Regions from separate parts of the Telluria sp. ZT3P39 genome, predicted to be linked through region 1. Evidence: predicted binding sites of a transcription regulator. Region 1 holds the regulator's gene; the other holds the start of a gene.
The links. Region 1 encodes NrdR, which represses ribonucleotide reductase genes. Its sites were predicted from a motif close to CACNANATNTNGTG; they were not measured.
Positions count from the first base shown of each region.

Region 2: AC56LR_RS01380 (ribonucleoside-diphosphate reductase subunit alpha) is a predicted target of NrdR. The motif match lies at 3,749-3,762, and genes of this name have one in related genera.

Region 1 covers NZ_JCASIH010000012.1:116,119-123,218, forward strand. The annotation lists gene tolQ (protein TolQ) at 1-589, opposite strand, end outside; gene ybgC (tol-pal system-associated acyl-CoA thioesterase) at 624-1,028, opposite strand; gene AC56LR_RS13515 (SDR family oxidoreductase) at 1,248-2,000, opposite strand; ZMP/ZTP riboswitch at 2,146-2,261, shown strand; gene glyA (serine hydroxymethyltransferase) at 2,369-3,616, shown strand; gene nrdR (transcriptional regulator NrdR) at 3,673-4,131, shown strand; gene pilV (type IV pilus modification protein PilV) at 4,263-4,793, shown strand; gene AC56LR_RS13535 (PilW family protein) at 4,790-5,728, shown strand; gene AC56LR_RS13540 (pilus assembly PilX family protein) at 5,736-6,449, shown strand; gene AC56LR_RS13545 (type IV pilin protein) at 6,446-6,922, shown strand; gene AC56LR_RS13550 (GspH/FimT family pseudopilin) at 6,919-7,100, shown strand, end outside.
Region 2 covers NZ_JCASIH010000001.1:330,323-337,422, reverse strand. The annotation lists gene AC56LR_RS01395 (PP0621 family protein) at 1-208, shown strand, start outside; gene AC56LR_RS01390 (sensor histidine kinase) at 286-1,896, shown strand; gene AC56LR_RS01385 (sigma-54-dependent transcriptional regulator) at 1,933-3,366, shown strand; gene AC56LR_RS01380 (ribonucleoside-diphosphate reductase subunit alpha) at 3,966-6,902, shown strand; gene AC56LR_RS01375 (ribonucleotide-diphosphate reductase subunit beta) at 6,992-7,100, shown strand, end outside.

The DNA of each region.
Region 1 (7,100 bases):
AGGCCACCACCGCCGGGATCGCGGCGAACAGGCCGATCGCGGTGGCGATCAGGGCTTCGGCGATGCCGGGCGCGACGATGGCGAGCGTGGCTTGCTGGACGCTGGCCAGGCCGCGGAAGGCGTTCATGATGCCCCAGACGGTGCCGAGCAGGCCGATGTAAGGCGAGACCGAGCCGACCGAGGCCAGGAAGTTCAGGTGGATGTCGAGGGCGTCGAGTTCGCGCTGGAAGGCGGCGCGCATGGCGCGGCGGGCGCCGTCGAGCGCCGGGCCCATGTCGGCGGCGTCGCGCGCGGCCTGCTTGCCCTTGATGAATTCGCCCATGCCGGCCTCGAAGATGCGGGCCAGCGGGCCGCTCTGGTCGCGCTGGCTGCTGGCGCTCTGGTGCAGGGTGTTGAGGTTGCCGCCGGCCCAGAAGCTGCGCTCGAACTGCTCGGTCTGGTTCCGCGCGGCCTTCAGCGCGAACACCTTGCGGAAGATATAGGTCCAGCTCACCACCGACAGGATCAACAGCAGGGCCATGATCAGCTGCACCAGGATGTGGGCGTTGCTGATCAGGTGGATAAACGAGAGGTCTTGGGTTGCGGTCATCGGGTGGATTCTGTTGTCGGATTATTCAGGCAGGTCACGCGGCGCGCATTTTATCAGCAGCGCTGTCGGGAAGCGACCGTGGGCGCATGGTCGCGATATCGACGCAGCCCACTTTCACATGGGCGCTGGTCAGGAGCAGGTCGCCTTTCCAGGCTTGCTGGGCGAACTGGACGGAGGCGCGGCCAAGCTTTTCGACCGTGGTGCGGATCGTCAGCACATCGTCGAGCCGGGCCGGCGCATGGTAATCCAGGGAGGCGCTCTTGACGACGAAGGCGGCGCCACCGGCATCGAGCAGCTCCTGCTGGCCGACGCCCAGGGCGCGCAACCATTCGGTGCGGGCACGTTCAAAGAATTTCAGGTAATTGGCGTAAAACACGATGCCACCGGCGTCCGTATCTTCGTAATAGATCCTGACTGTCCAGTCGAAAGCTGAAGGCATTTCCCCTGCCATTTAAATGTAAATAGGAAACATTTTACGCGATTTTTGCCGATCCTATGTACGCTGTAGTACATAGGGCTCGGAAAAGGTCGGACGTGCCTTCCGTTCAAGGCACTACGCTGCGGCAGTAGTAGACGTGAAACATAGCCGAAAGGCCAATGACTGTAACACTTTCTAACAATTGCAGAGCGCGCGTTACCGGACCAACGTTCGCTCGGTTCAACCCTGTGTGCGTTTAATCGTGAACGGCGAGAACCCCTGGCAAGTCGGCATCAACTCGATGCTGTTCACATTCACATGCTGCGGCAGGGTCGCGATCCAGTAGGCCGTATTCGCAATATCCTCCGCGCTCAGCGGCGTGGTGCCTTCGTACACCTTGGCTGCCGCCGCATCGTCGCCCTTGAAGCGCACGTTCGAGAACTCCGTCCCGCCGCACAGTCCCGGGGCCAGGTTGGTCGCGCGCACCCCGGTGCCGACCAGGTCCGCCCGCAAATTCAGGGTGAACTGCTCCACGAAGGCCTTGGTCGCGCCATACACGTTGCCGCCCGGGTAAGGGTAGTGGCCGGCCACCGAGCCCAGGTTGATCACCAGGCCGCGCCCGCGTGCCACCATGCCAGGCAGCACCGCGCGGGTCATCGTCACCAGTCCCTGGCAATTGGTGGCGATCATCGTGTCCCAGTCGTCCAGCGGCACCTCGTGCGCCGGCAGGGTGTTGAGCGCCAGTCCCGCGTTATTGACGAGCACGTCGATGTCGCGCCATTCCTCGGGAAGGCCGGCGATGGCCGCATCGATCGAGGCCCGGCTGGTCACGTCCAGCGTGACCGGCAAGGCGGCCTCGCCCAGTTCGGCTGCCAGGTGGGCGATGCGGTCGGTGCGGCGGGCCGCGAGGATGGCCTTGTGGCCGTTGGCGACGAATACGCGGGCCATCGCGGCGCCGAAGCCGGCCGAGGCGCCGGTAATGAAGACGATCATGATGGGGTCCTGGTGGCGGCGAAGTGGTAGGAAGGGAAAATTGTAGCCGAAATGGCCACAAGCTTGCTGCGTGCGCCGCACTTGTCAGGCAGACAGCAGTTTCCTTGCCCTAAGGGGCTCGGATCACATACAATCTGGAGTCATTTACGTCTCACGTAACTGGCGAAACACCGTGCCGCATCCGAATGCACCAGGCGCGGCAAAAGGTGGGTACCCACCGGGGAACGTGAGATGTCAACGCCGTTCGCCTGGGCAGCCACCAAACGACCGCGCCGTGTTGCGCGCGGCCTCGCGGCTGCCTTGCGCCCGCCCGGCCGCCCATTCTGCGCTGGCCCGTTGCCTGGTATTTCTCTCGATTGGAGTTTTACATGTTTGCAAAGAATCACACGCTCGCCAATGTCGACCCGGAACTGTGGGATGCCATCCAGAAGGAAAACGTTCGCCAGCAGGACCACATCGAACTGATCGCGTCCGAGAACTACACCTCGCCGGCCGTCATGGAAGCGCAGGGCTCGCAGCTGACCAACAAGTACGCTGAAGGCTACCCGGGCAAGCGCTATTACGGCGGCTGCGAATACGTCGACGTCGCCGAGCAGCTGGCGATCGACCGCCTCAAGCAATTGTTCGGCGCGGAAGCGGCCAACGTGCAGCCGAACTCCGGTTCGCAGGCCAATCAGGGCGTGTTCTTCGCCATGCTCAAGCCAGGCGACACCATCATGGGCATGTCGCTGGCCGAAGGCGGCCACCTGACCCACGGCATGGCGCTGAACATGTCGGGCAAGTGGTTCAATGTCGTGTCCTACGGCCTGACGCCGGAAGAAGACATCGACTACGAGGCCATGGAACGCCTTGCGCGCGAGCACAAGCCGAAGATGATCATCGCCGGTGCCTCGGCCTTCGCGCTGCGCATCGACTTCGAGCGCTTCGCGAAAATCGCCAAGGAAGTCGGCGCCTGGTTCATGGTCGACATGGCCCACTACGCCGGCCTGATCGCCGCGGGCGAATACCCGAACCCGGTGCCGCATGCCGACTTCGTGACGTCCACGACGCACAAGTCGCTGCGCGGCCCGCGCGGCGGCATCATCCTGATGAAGGCCGAGTTCGAGAAGCAGATCAACTCGGCGATCTTCCCGGGCATCCAGGGCGGTCCGCTGATGCACGTCATTGCCGGCAAGGCCGTGGCCTTCAAGGAAGCCTTGTCGCCGGAGTTCAAGGAATACCAGCAGCAGGTCGTCAAGAACGCCAAGGTGCTGGCCGAGACCCTGATCGAGCGTGGCCTGCGCATCGTGTCGGGCCGGACCGAATCGCACGTGATGCTGGTCGACCTGCGCTCGAAGGGCCTGACCGGCAAGGAAGCCGAAGCGATCCTGGGCCAGGCGCACATGACCTGCAACAAGAACGGCATCCCGAACGACCCGCAGAAGCCTTTCGTCACCTCGGGCATCCGCCTGGGCAGCCCGGCCTTCACCACCCGCGGATTCAAGGAAGAAGATGCGATCAAGGTGGGCCACCTGATCGCCGACGTGCTGGACAACCCGCACGACGCCGCGACCATCGAGCGCGTGAAGGCGGAAGTCAAGCTGCTGACCGACAAGTACCCGGTCTACGCCGCTTAAAGCAGCAACCACCCCGGAGCCGGCGCTTGCCGGCCCGACAAGCATCCCCGGCGCCCATGAAATGTCCGTTCTGCCAGCATGAAGATACCCAGGTCCTCGACACGCGCGTGTCCGAGGAAGGGGACGCCATTCGCCGGCGCCGGCGCTGCGCGAAGTGCGACAAGCGCTTCACCACCTATGAGCGCATCGAGCTGTCGATGCCGATCATCGTCAAGAAGAACGGCAGCCGCACCGAGTTCGCATCGAGCAAATTGCGCGGCAGCCTGATGCTGGCTTTGCGCAAGCGCCCCGTGGCCGCCGAAGCGATCGACACGGCCGTCGCCACCATCGAGGAAAAGCTGCTCACCAGCGGCCGCCGCGAAGTCGATACCGGCTATGTGGGCGAACTGGTGATGCAGGAACTCAAGCGCCTCGACAAGATCGCCTACATCCGCTTCGCCTCGGTCTACAAGAATTTCGAAGACCTGGCCGAGTTCCAGGAAGCGCTGGCCGAAGTCGGCCACCCGCGTAAATAAAACCGCTCATCAGTTCCCCGTACACGATTGGGCCAGCTCATGGCCGGCAGATGCTCGCCTGATAACTTGGCAGCTCGCAGATGGCAGGCCCCTCGCATGGCCTTGCCGTTGCTCGACGCTGACGAGGGGAGGTGGCTGTGCGCTCGCATGGGGCAATACAAGGATTCACGCTGGTCGAAGTACTGGTCGCGCTGTTCGTGCTCGCGGTCGGCATCGTCGGCGCCGGGGCCGCGCAGCTGACGGCCGAGCGGCTGCGCCAGCACGCGGCCCGCACCTCCGAAGCGGCGCAACTGGCGGCCTCGCTGGCCTCGCGCATGCGGGCCAATGGCCCGGTGGCCGGCTTGCCCGATGCAAGCAACCCCTATCTCGCTTTTCACTATAACGCAGCCGACGGCGCGCCCATTGCGCCGCTGCCGTGCTTCGGCAGCACCGCATGCAGCCCGCAGCAGCTCGCCGAGTTCGACCTGCACGAAATCCGCCAGGCCGTGCATGCGCAATTCCCCGGCGGGCGCGTCGAGGTCTGCCGCGACGGCTCGCCCTGGGACAGCGCCACCAACAGCTTTCGCTGGAGCTGCGACGGCGACGCCAGTGCGCTGCCGGTCGTCAAAATCGGCTGGCAGGGCCAGGACGCGGCGCCCGCTTACGTGACGGTGCTGCGATGAGGCTATCCATTCACCGCCAGCGCGGCATGACGATGGCCGAACTGCTGGTCGCCATGACGGTGGGCCTTGGTGTGCTGCTGGCCGCCGGCAGCCTGTTCGTCTGGTCCACCCGGGCCTTTGCCGCGCAGGTGGAAACGGCGGCCATGGACGATGCGGGACGCTACGCGCTCGACGTGGTGGCGCGCGCGGTGCGGCAGGCGGCTGCCGTCGATTGGGAGGCGCATAGCGGCGGGCCGGATGCGGCCGCGCCTGCGGCGCTCGCCGGCCTGGACGCACGCCGGGTAACGCAGACCGGCTTCGCCATCGACAACCCGGTCGCCACTGCGGTCGTGCATGGCAGCGATGTGCTGGCGGTGCGCTATCCCGGCAGCGGCGCGCCGCCTTCGGGCGACGGCACCACCCTCGACTGCGCGGGCTTTTCCGTGCACCGCAATGAAGAAGGCTGGAGCATCTTCCATGTCGCCCGCAATGCCCAGGGCGACGCCGAGTTGCGCTGCAAATATCGGGGCGCCGGCGCCTGGTCGGCCGATGCGGTGGTCGGCGCCGTCGACAGTTTCCAGGTGCTGTACGGACTCGATCTCGACGCCGACGGTGCGCCCGAGCGCTACGTCAATGCCAGCGCGCTGCATGCGCTCGACGCCGGCCTGCTGCTGGTGGGCGCGACGGCGGCCGAGCGCGAGGCCGACCTGCGGCGGCGCACCCACTGGAAGAAGCTGGCCAGTGTGCGAGTGGCGCTGCTGCTGCATGGGGCGCCCAGCCGGCTTGCGAATGCGGGCGGTGCCGCCTACGACCTGTTCGGGCCGCAGTATGGCGACATGGTGGGCGTGCTGGACGCCGGCACCCGCCTGCTGGAGGCGACGCTGGCCGGGCGCGCGCCGCCGCGCCACCGCAAGGTGTTCGCCACCACCATCGCGCTGCCGGCGCGCGGCGGGTGAGGACGGCATGCACATCGCCGACTCGATGCGCGCCTGCCGGAGCAGGCAAGCCGGCGTGGCGCTGCTCACCGCCTTGCTGCTGATGCTGGCGATCCTGTTGACCGGAATCGCCTCGGCCCGCAGCGCCCTGCATGGCGCGCTGGCCGCCGCCAACGAACGTGACCGCATGCTGGCACTGCATGGCGCCATGGCCGCGCTGACGGACGCCGAGCAGGATATCGAAGGCGGCGCCGATCCGGCCTCCGCGCGCGCCGCCGCGCTGGCCGGTGCCGCGCCCGCGGCCTTTGCCGACGGATGCCGCGGCGGCGCGCCCTACCAGGGGCTGTGCACCCGGGCCGTCGACGCCGGTGACATCCACCTGGCGCTGGCCGACGGGGGCGGGCCCGGCATCGTATTCGGCGCATTCACCGGCGCCCGGATGCCGGCAGGTAGTGGGGCGCTGGCCGCGCGGGCGCCGCGCTACCTGATCGAGCGCATGCCTTCGGCGCCGGATGCGCTGCTGTACCGGATCACGGCACTGGGCTTCGGCAGCGCCGGGACGACCCAGGTCGGGGTGCAGGCTTATTACCGCAAGTTGCTGGTTGTGGCTGCGCCGGGCAGCCCCGAGATAGGTAGGGCGCCCCCTGCACCGGGCACGCCGGGCGGACCGGGCGTGCGCGTGAGCTGGCGCGAGATCGCCAACTGGCACGATGGCGTCGCCGCGGCAACGGAGCCGGGATGAGACGCGCCCTGACGACACCGCGTCCGCGAAAACGCCATGGCTTCACGCTGGTCGAGCTGATGGTCGTGCTGGCGATCGTGGCGATCCTGGCGGCGATTGCCTATCCCGGCTATGCGGCCCAGCTGGTCAAGGCCCGGCGCGTGGAAGCGCAGCTGGCGCTGGTCGACGCCATGCAGCGTCAGGAAGCCTACCGCGCCCAGCACCATACCTATGTCGCGTTCTCGGTCGGCACCGACGACCCGGACAGCCGCCAGTTCCGTTGGTGGATAGGTTCGCAGCCGGAAACCAGCGCCTACGAAGTCGACGGTTATGCCTGCGAAGACCAGGACATCAGCCAGTGCATCGAGCTGCGCGCCCAGCCGGGGACGGAGAATGTCGATGCCGGCTTCGACGACCCGGACTGCGGCACGCTCACCTTCGACAGCACCGGCGCGCAGGGAGCGAGCGGGAACGGGCGGCGCTGCTGGCCATGAAGCCGATCAGGGCATGCAGGCATGCCGCAGGCGCCACGCTCGCCGAGCTGGTCGCCGTGCTCGGCATCTCGGCCGTCGTTCTCGCCGTCGCCGGCCCCGACCTGCACGCCCTCGTCACGGCCCAGCAGATGCGCGCCGCCTCAAGCGAGCTGCTGGGCGCGATCGCCCATACCCGGGC
Region 2 (7,100 bases), on a different contig from region 1:
GGTGGTCATGGCGGTACGCGCCAAGTTCAAGGCGTCGAGCGTGCGCTACCAGGCGCCTCCGCGTCCGCAAGCGAAGGAGCCGGTGGCCCGGATCGAAACCATGACCCAATGCGCCCACTGCGGCCTGCATTTCCCGGCCTCCGAAGCGGTGCACGCCGATGGCCTCGACTACTGCTCGCCGGGCCACGTGCGCCTGCCGCCGCAGTAAGCCGGCCGATGCCGTTCCAGCCGCCGTCCCCGCGAGACCCGTCCGCGCAGCGACTCTCCCCTGCGGCGCGCGCGACCATGTGGCGCACGCTCCAGACCTTCAACATCAGCCGCATCGTGATCGCGCTGGTGCTGCTGCTCTACCTGGGCGTGAGCATCACCGACAACGGCGTGCGCACCGATGCCGTCAATACCGAAGCCTGCGTCTTCTATTTCGTGGCCTCGCTGGCCTTCGCCGGCTTTGGCACCTGGTGGAAGCGCCGCTTCATGGTGCAGCTGGCCTGCCAGATCGCGACCGACCTCGCCGTCATCTCGCTCCTGTACCTGGCCGCCGGCGGCATGCGCAGCGGGCTGGCGATCCTCTACCTGTTCCCGCTGGCCGGCGCGGCCATCCTCGCCCCCCTGGTGCTGGCGCTGTTCGCCGCCTCCGTCGCGACCCTGTTCCTGATCGCCGTCAGCGCCTGGCAGGTGGTCATGCTGGACCGCCAGGCGCCGCTGATGCAGGCAGGCCTGTACGGCGGCGCCTTCTTTGCCGGCGTGCTGCTGGTGAACCGGCTGGCTGCGCGCCTGATCAAGCAGGAAGACCTGGCCGCCCAGCGCGGCACCGACCTGCGCATCCAGCAGCTGATCAACGGGATCGTCATCGCCGACGTCGGCGACGGCATCCTGGTGGTGGGGGACGACGGCGTGGTCTTCACCGGCAATCCGGCCGCCCGCATCACGCTCGGCTTCGAAGGCGAGGCGGCGGGCTTCCGGCTCGGCGAGGCGCCTGGCCTGGAGCCGGTGGCCCAGGCCTTTACCGCCTGGCTGCGCGCACCGGTGGAAGGCGCGGCCTTCGTCACCGTCAAGCCCTACCGCGAAGACGCGGGCCTGCTGCGCGGCCGGCGCGACCAGCCGACCCACCTGAAGCTGCGTTTCGCCCGGGTCGACACGGCCGGCGTGGCGGCCGGGCGCAGCGTGGTGTTCATGCAGGACGTGAGCGCCATCGAAAACCAGGCGCAGCAACTCAAGCTGGCCTCGATGGGGCGCCTCACCGCCAGCATCGCGCACGAGGTGCGCAACCCGCTGTCGGCCATCGGCCACGCCACCGCGCTGCTGGCCGAAGACCTGCACGGCCCGGCTGAGGTGCGGCTGCTGAAGATCATCGGCGACAACGTCACGCGCGTGAACCGCATGGTCGAAGACATCCTGCAGCTCTCGCGCAAGGTGCAGCCCAATGGCGAACCGCTGCAGCTGGCGACCTTCCTGGCCGAACTGAAGCTCGAATTCTGCGAAACCCACGGCCTGGCCGGTGATATAGTTTATATAGGCGATCCGGGCGCGAGTGCGGTGCGCTTCGACCCGCTGCACCTGCACGAGGTGCTGCTCAACCTGCTGGGCAACGCGGTGCGCTATGCCAGCAAGCAGCCGGCCAGCATCCGCATCTTCCCGGCGCGCGACGCGGCCGGGCGCACCGAACTGCACGTGCAGGACGACGGCCCCGGCATCACCCCCGAGGTACGCGCCCACCTGTTCGAGCCCTTCTACACCACCTCGAGCAAGGGCACGGGCCTGGGCCTGTACCTGGCGCGCGAGCTGTGCCTGAACAACGATGCGAAGCTCGACTACGAATACCGCTTCGACGCCGCCCCGCTAGGGGTGCGCAAGGCCAGCGGGCGCTTCGTGATCAGCTTTGCCCAGCCGGCCTAGATTCGTCCTGCTATATATATATAGATTGAGAAAACCATGACCGCACCCCGCATCCTCGTGGTCGACGACGAAGCCGACCTGCGTGAACTGCTCGAGATCACCCTGCTCAAGATGGGGCTGGACGTGGACAGCGCGGCCACGCTGCGCCAGGCGCGCGCGCTGTTGGAAGAGCACGACTACGCCCTGATCCTGACCGACATGCGCCTGCCCGACGGCCTCGGGCTGGAGCTGGTGCGCGAAGTGCACGCATCCATCAAGGCGACCCCGATCGCCGTCATCACCGCCTACGGCAGCGCCGAGAACGCGGTGGTGGCGCTCAAGGCGGGCGCCTTCGATTACATCTCCAAGCCGGTGGCGCTCGACGCGCTGCGCCTGATGGTGCGCTCGGCCCTGCGCCTGCTCGACGCCGCGCCGGCGCAGCCGGACGGCAGCCTGCCCGGCTCGCGCATGATCGGTTCGTCGCCCGCGATGCAGTCGCTGCGGGCCCAGATCGGCCGCCTGGCGCGCTCGAACGCGCCGATTTCGATCACCGGCGAATCGGGTAGCGGCAAGGAACTGGCCGCGCGCGAGATCCACGCCCAGAGTTCGCGCGCCGCCAAGCCCTTCGTCGCGGTGAACTGCGGCGCGATTCCCGAAACCCTGATGGAAGCGGAGTTCTTCGGCTACCGCAAGGGCGCCTTCACCGGCGCCGCCGAGGAGCGCGACGGCTTCTTCCAGGCGGCCAACGGCGGCACCCTGATGCTCGACGAAGTGGCCGACCTGCCGCTGGCAATGCAGGTCAAGCTGCTGCGCGCGATCCAGGAGCGGCGCGTGCGCAAGATCGGCGCCACCAGCGAAGAGCCGGTGGACGTGCGCATCATCAGCGCGACCCACCAGGACCTGGCCAGGTGCGTGGAGCAGGGCAGGTTCAGGCAGGACTTGTTCTACCGGCTGAACGTGATCGAGCTGTCGCTGCCGCCGCTGCGCGAGCGCATCGACGACTTGCCGCCCCTCGTCGACGCCGTGCTGGCGCGGCTGGCCGGTCCGGGGCAGGCCGCGCTCGGGGCCGGTGTGCTGGACGCGCTGCGCGCCTATTCCTTCCCGGGGAATATCCGCGAACTGGAGAACGTGCTGGAGCGGGCGCTGGCGTTTGCCAACGACGGCGTGATCGAAGTGGGGGATTTGTCGCTGAAAGCGGCGCGCCCGAGCGAGGCGATCGCGGTTCCGGTCCAGGCGCCGGCGCCGGTGGCCGGGCCGGAAGCGGCTCCCGCGCCGGTGGCGGCATCCGGACAGGCCATGCTCGGCCCGAACGGCTTGCCCGGCAATCTGCCCGACTACCTGAGCCAGGTGGAGCGCGACATCATCGGCCGCGCGCTGCAACAGACCCAGTTCAACCGCACGCAGGCCGCAGCGCTGCTCGGGATCAGCGTGCGGCAGCTGCGCTACCAGATGCAGAAGCTGGAAATTTCGGCGCCGGACGATAACGCCTGACCGTTTTCCGTAGGGTGGCCGGGGTAATTTCGGGCAATGCCCGGAATTACGAACGGCCGCGCGTTCAAATCACGTCAACTGGTAGGCTCCGTGGTTTTCCCACGTTGGTTGAACGCGCGGTCGGCGAAGCCGACCACCCTACGGTCGTGTTGTCTTTTCGCCAGTGCAAAACGGACAAGAATGATGCGCCGCGCATCAGGCTGATTACGCTTTGAGCAGCCATCCTGAACAAGGTTAGCGCTCACTCACCGCATACTCCCCGCCGTTCTAGCCCTACTCGCTTGTCAAGCCCATGCGCCAAAAAAAACGCAAAATATTGCGAAGTTCTTTACTTGCCGTGACCTGGGTCAGGTACTACAATTAGTCTCATATCAAGGTCGAACACTAGATGTAGTGGTAGTGAACCGAAGGAAACTAGTTCACTCCCGACTTGAGGCTTGCTCTGCAAGCGACTGATTCCACAGCGATTTCCTACCCTGCATATCTGGTTGCCAGCATGGCGTTCCGGCTGGCGGGGCATCGCTTTGCTATGAATTCCGTAGGACTTCGGTCCTGGTAACAACAAATGGCGGCAGGCATCTGCCCACCCTGGAGGCTCAATGCAAACAGCACAAGACATTTCGATCAATCCTCACGTCACCCCAGGCGCGTCGGCCAATGCCACGCCGGCAGAGATCGTGGCGCGCGGCGACTACCGCGTCATCCGCCGTAACGGCGCCGTGGTGGCCTTCGAGCCGCACAAGATCTCGGTCGCGATGACCAAGGCCTTCCTCGCCATCGCAGGCGGGCAGGGTGCTGCATCGGCCCGTATCCGCGACCTGGTGGAACAGATGACCGGAAATGTCGTGGCTGCATTGGTGCGCCGCCAGCCGAACGGCGGCACCTTCCATATCGAAGACGTGCAGGACCAGGTCGAACTGTCGCTGATGCGCTCGGGCGAGCATGACGTCGCACGCGAATACGTGCTGTACCGTGCCAAGCGCATGGAAGAGCGCCGCGCCGCGAAAGAAGCCGCCGGCGGCACCGCCGTGGCTGCGCCGCAGATCCACGTGATCGACGGCGGCCAGCGCCTGCCGCTGGACATGAACGCCGTGTACGGCCTGGTCAACGCTGCCTGCGCCGGCCTGGAAAAGCACGTCGACGCCGACGCGATCGTCGCCGAGACCCTGAAGAACCTGTACGACGGCGTGCCGGTCGAAGAACTGCACAAGTCGGCCATCCTGGCGGCCCGCGCCCTGATGGAAAAAGACCCGGCCTACAGCCAGGTCACCGCGCGCATCCTGCTGCACACCATCCGCAAGGAAGTCTTCGGCCACGAAGTGCCGCAAGCCGGCGCCGCTGCCGAATACATCACTTACTTCCCGCAGTACATCGCCAAGGGCATCCAGAACGAACTGCTGGACGAAGAACTGGGCAAGTACGACCTCGAGCGCCTGGCCAAGGCCATCGTCGCCGACCGCGACCTGCAGTTCGGCTACATCGGCCTGCAGACCCTGTACGACCGCTACTTCCTGCACGTGCGCGAAACCCGCATCGAGATGCCGCAGGCCTTCTACATGCGCGTCGCGATGGGCCTGGCCCTGCGCGAAGCCGACCGCGAAGCGCGCGCGATCGAGTTCTACAACCTGCTGTCGTCGTTCGACTTCATGAGCTCGACCCCGACCCTGTTCAACTCGGGCACCCGCCGTTCGCAGCTGTCCTCGTGCTACCTGACCACCGTCGGCGACGACCTGGAAGGCATCTACGACGCCATTAAAGAAAACGCGCTGCTGTCGAAGTTCGCCGGCGGCCTGGGCAACGACTGGACTCCGGTCCGTGCACTGGGCTCGCGCATCAAGGGCACCAACGGCAAGTCGCAGGGCGTGGTCCCGTTCCTGAAAGTGGTCAACGACACCGCCGTGGCGGTGAACCAGGGCGGCAAGCGCAAGGGCGCGGTCTGCGCCTACCTGGAAACCTGGCACATGGACATCGAGGAATTCCTCGACCTGCGCAAGAATACCGGCGACGACCGCCGCCGCACCCACGACATGAACACCGCGAACTGGATTCCCGACCTGTTCATGAAGCGCGTGATGGAAAAGGGCTACTGGAGCCTGTTCTCGCCAAGCGAGACGCCGGACCTGCACGACCTGGTCGGCAAGGCCTTCGAAGAAGCCTATACCGCCTATGAAGCCAAGGCGGAACGCGGCGAAATGACCGTGTACAAGAAGATCGAAGCGCTCGACCTGTGGCGCAAGATGCTGTCGATGCTGTTCGAAACCGGTCACCCATGGATCACCTTCAAGGATCCGTGCAACATCCGTTCGCCGCAGCAGCACATCGGCGTCGTGCACTCGTCGAACCTGTGCACCGAGATCACCCTGAACACCAGCGCCGACGAAATCGCCGTCTGCAACCTGGGTTCGGTGAACCTGCCGCAGCACATGAAGGGCGACAGCCTCGATCACGCCAAGCTGCAGAAGACCATCCGCATCGCCATGCGCATGCTGGACAACGTCATCGACATCAACTACTACGCCGTGGAAAAGGCGCGCAACTCGAACATGCGCCACCGTCCGGTCGGCATGGGCGTGATGGGCCACCAGGACTGCCTGCACATGATGCGCGTGCCGTTCGCATCAAGCAAAGCGGTGGAATTCGCCGACAAGTCGATGGAAGCCGTCTGCTACTACGCCTACCTGGCCTCGACCGAGCTGGCCGAAGAGCGCGGCCGCTACGGTTCCTACGAAGGTTCGCTGTGGGACCGCGGCATCCTGCCGCAGGACTCGATCAAGCTGCTGGCGGAAGAACGCGGCGGCTACCTCGAGCAGGACACGAGCGAGTCGATGGACTGGACCCTGGTGCGTAGCCGCATCAAGGAATTCGGCATGCGCAACTCGAACTGCGTGGCGATCGCCCCGACCGCGACCATCTCGAACATCATCGGCGTGTCGGCCTGCATCGAGCCGACCTTCCAGAACCTGTACGTGAAGTCGAACCTGTCGGGCGAATTCACCGAGATCAATGCCTACCTGGTGCGCGACCTGAAGGCACGCGACCTGTGGGACGAAGTCATGATCGCCGACCTGAAGTACTTCGACGGTTCGCTGTCCAAGATCGACCGCGTGCCGCAAGACCTGCGCGACATCTACGCCACCGCGTTCGAAGTCGAGCCGAAGTGGCTGGTCGAGCAGGCATCGCGCCGCCAGAAGTGGATCGACCAGGCCCAGTCGCTGAACATCTACATGGCCGGCGCATCGGGCAAGAAGCTGGACGAGACCTACAAGCTGGCCTGGCTGCGCGGCCTGAAGACCACCTACTACCTGCGCACCATCGCCGCGACGCACATGGAGAAATCCACCAGCCGCACCGGCGCGCTGAACGCGGTGTCGGTCTCGGGCGCCCTGTCGGGTGGCCACGCTGCCCCGGCGCTACCTGCCGCAGCACCTGCCGCCTCGGCAGCGCCGGTCGCCGCCGCAGCCGATGAAGCCGACGGCGCCGCCTGCTACCTGCGTCCTGGCGACGACGGTTTCGAGGAATGCGAAGCCTGCCAGTAAGAACCAGTGCGAAGTAAGCGCTGAACGAAGAAACACGCCCGGCCACCGCGCCGGGCGCCGCCGTCTAGAATTCAAGAAGGAAGAACACTATGTTGTCATGGGACGATGAACCAAGCACCGCGCCAGCCCCGCGCGCCGCACAAGCCGATGCCACCGAAACGGTCGATGCCGCGCTGGTCGCCAAGCGCGTCAACGCCG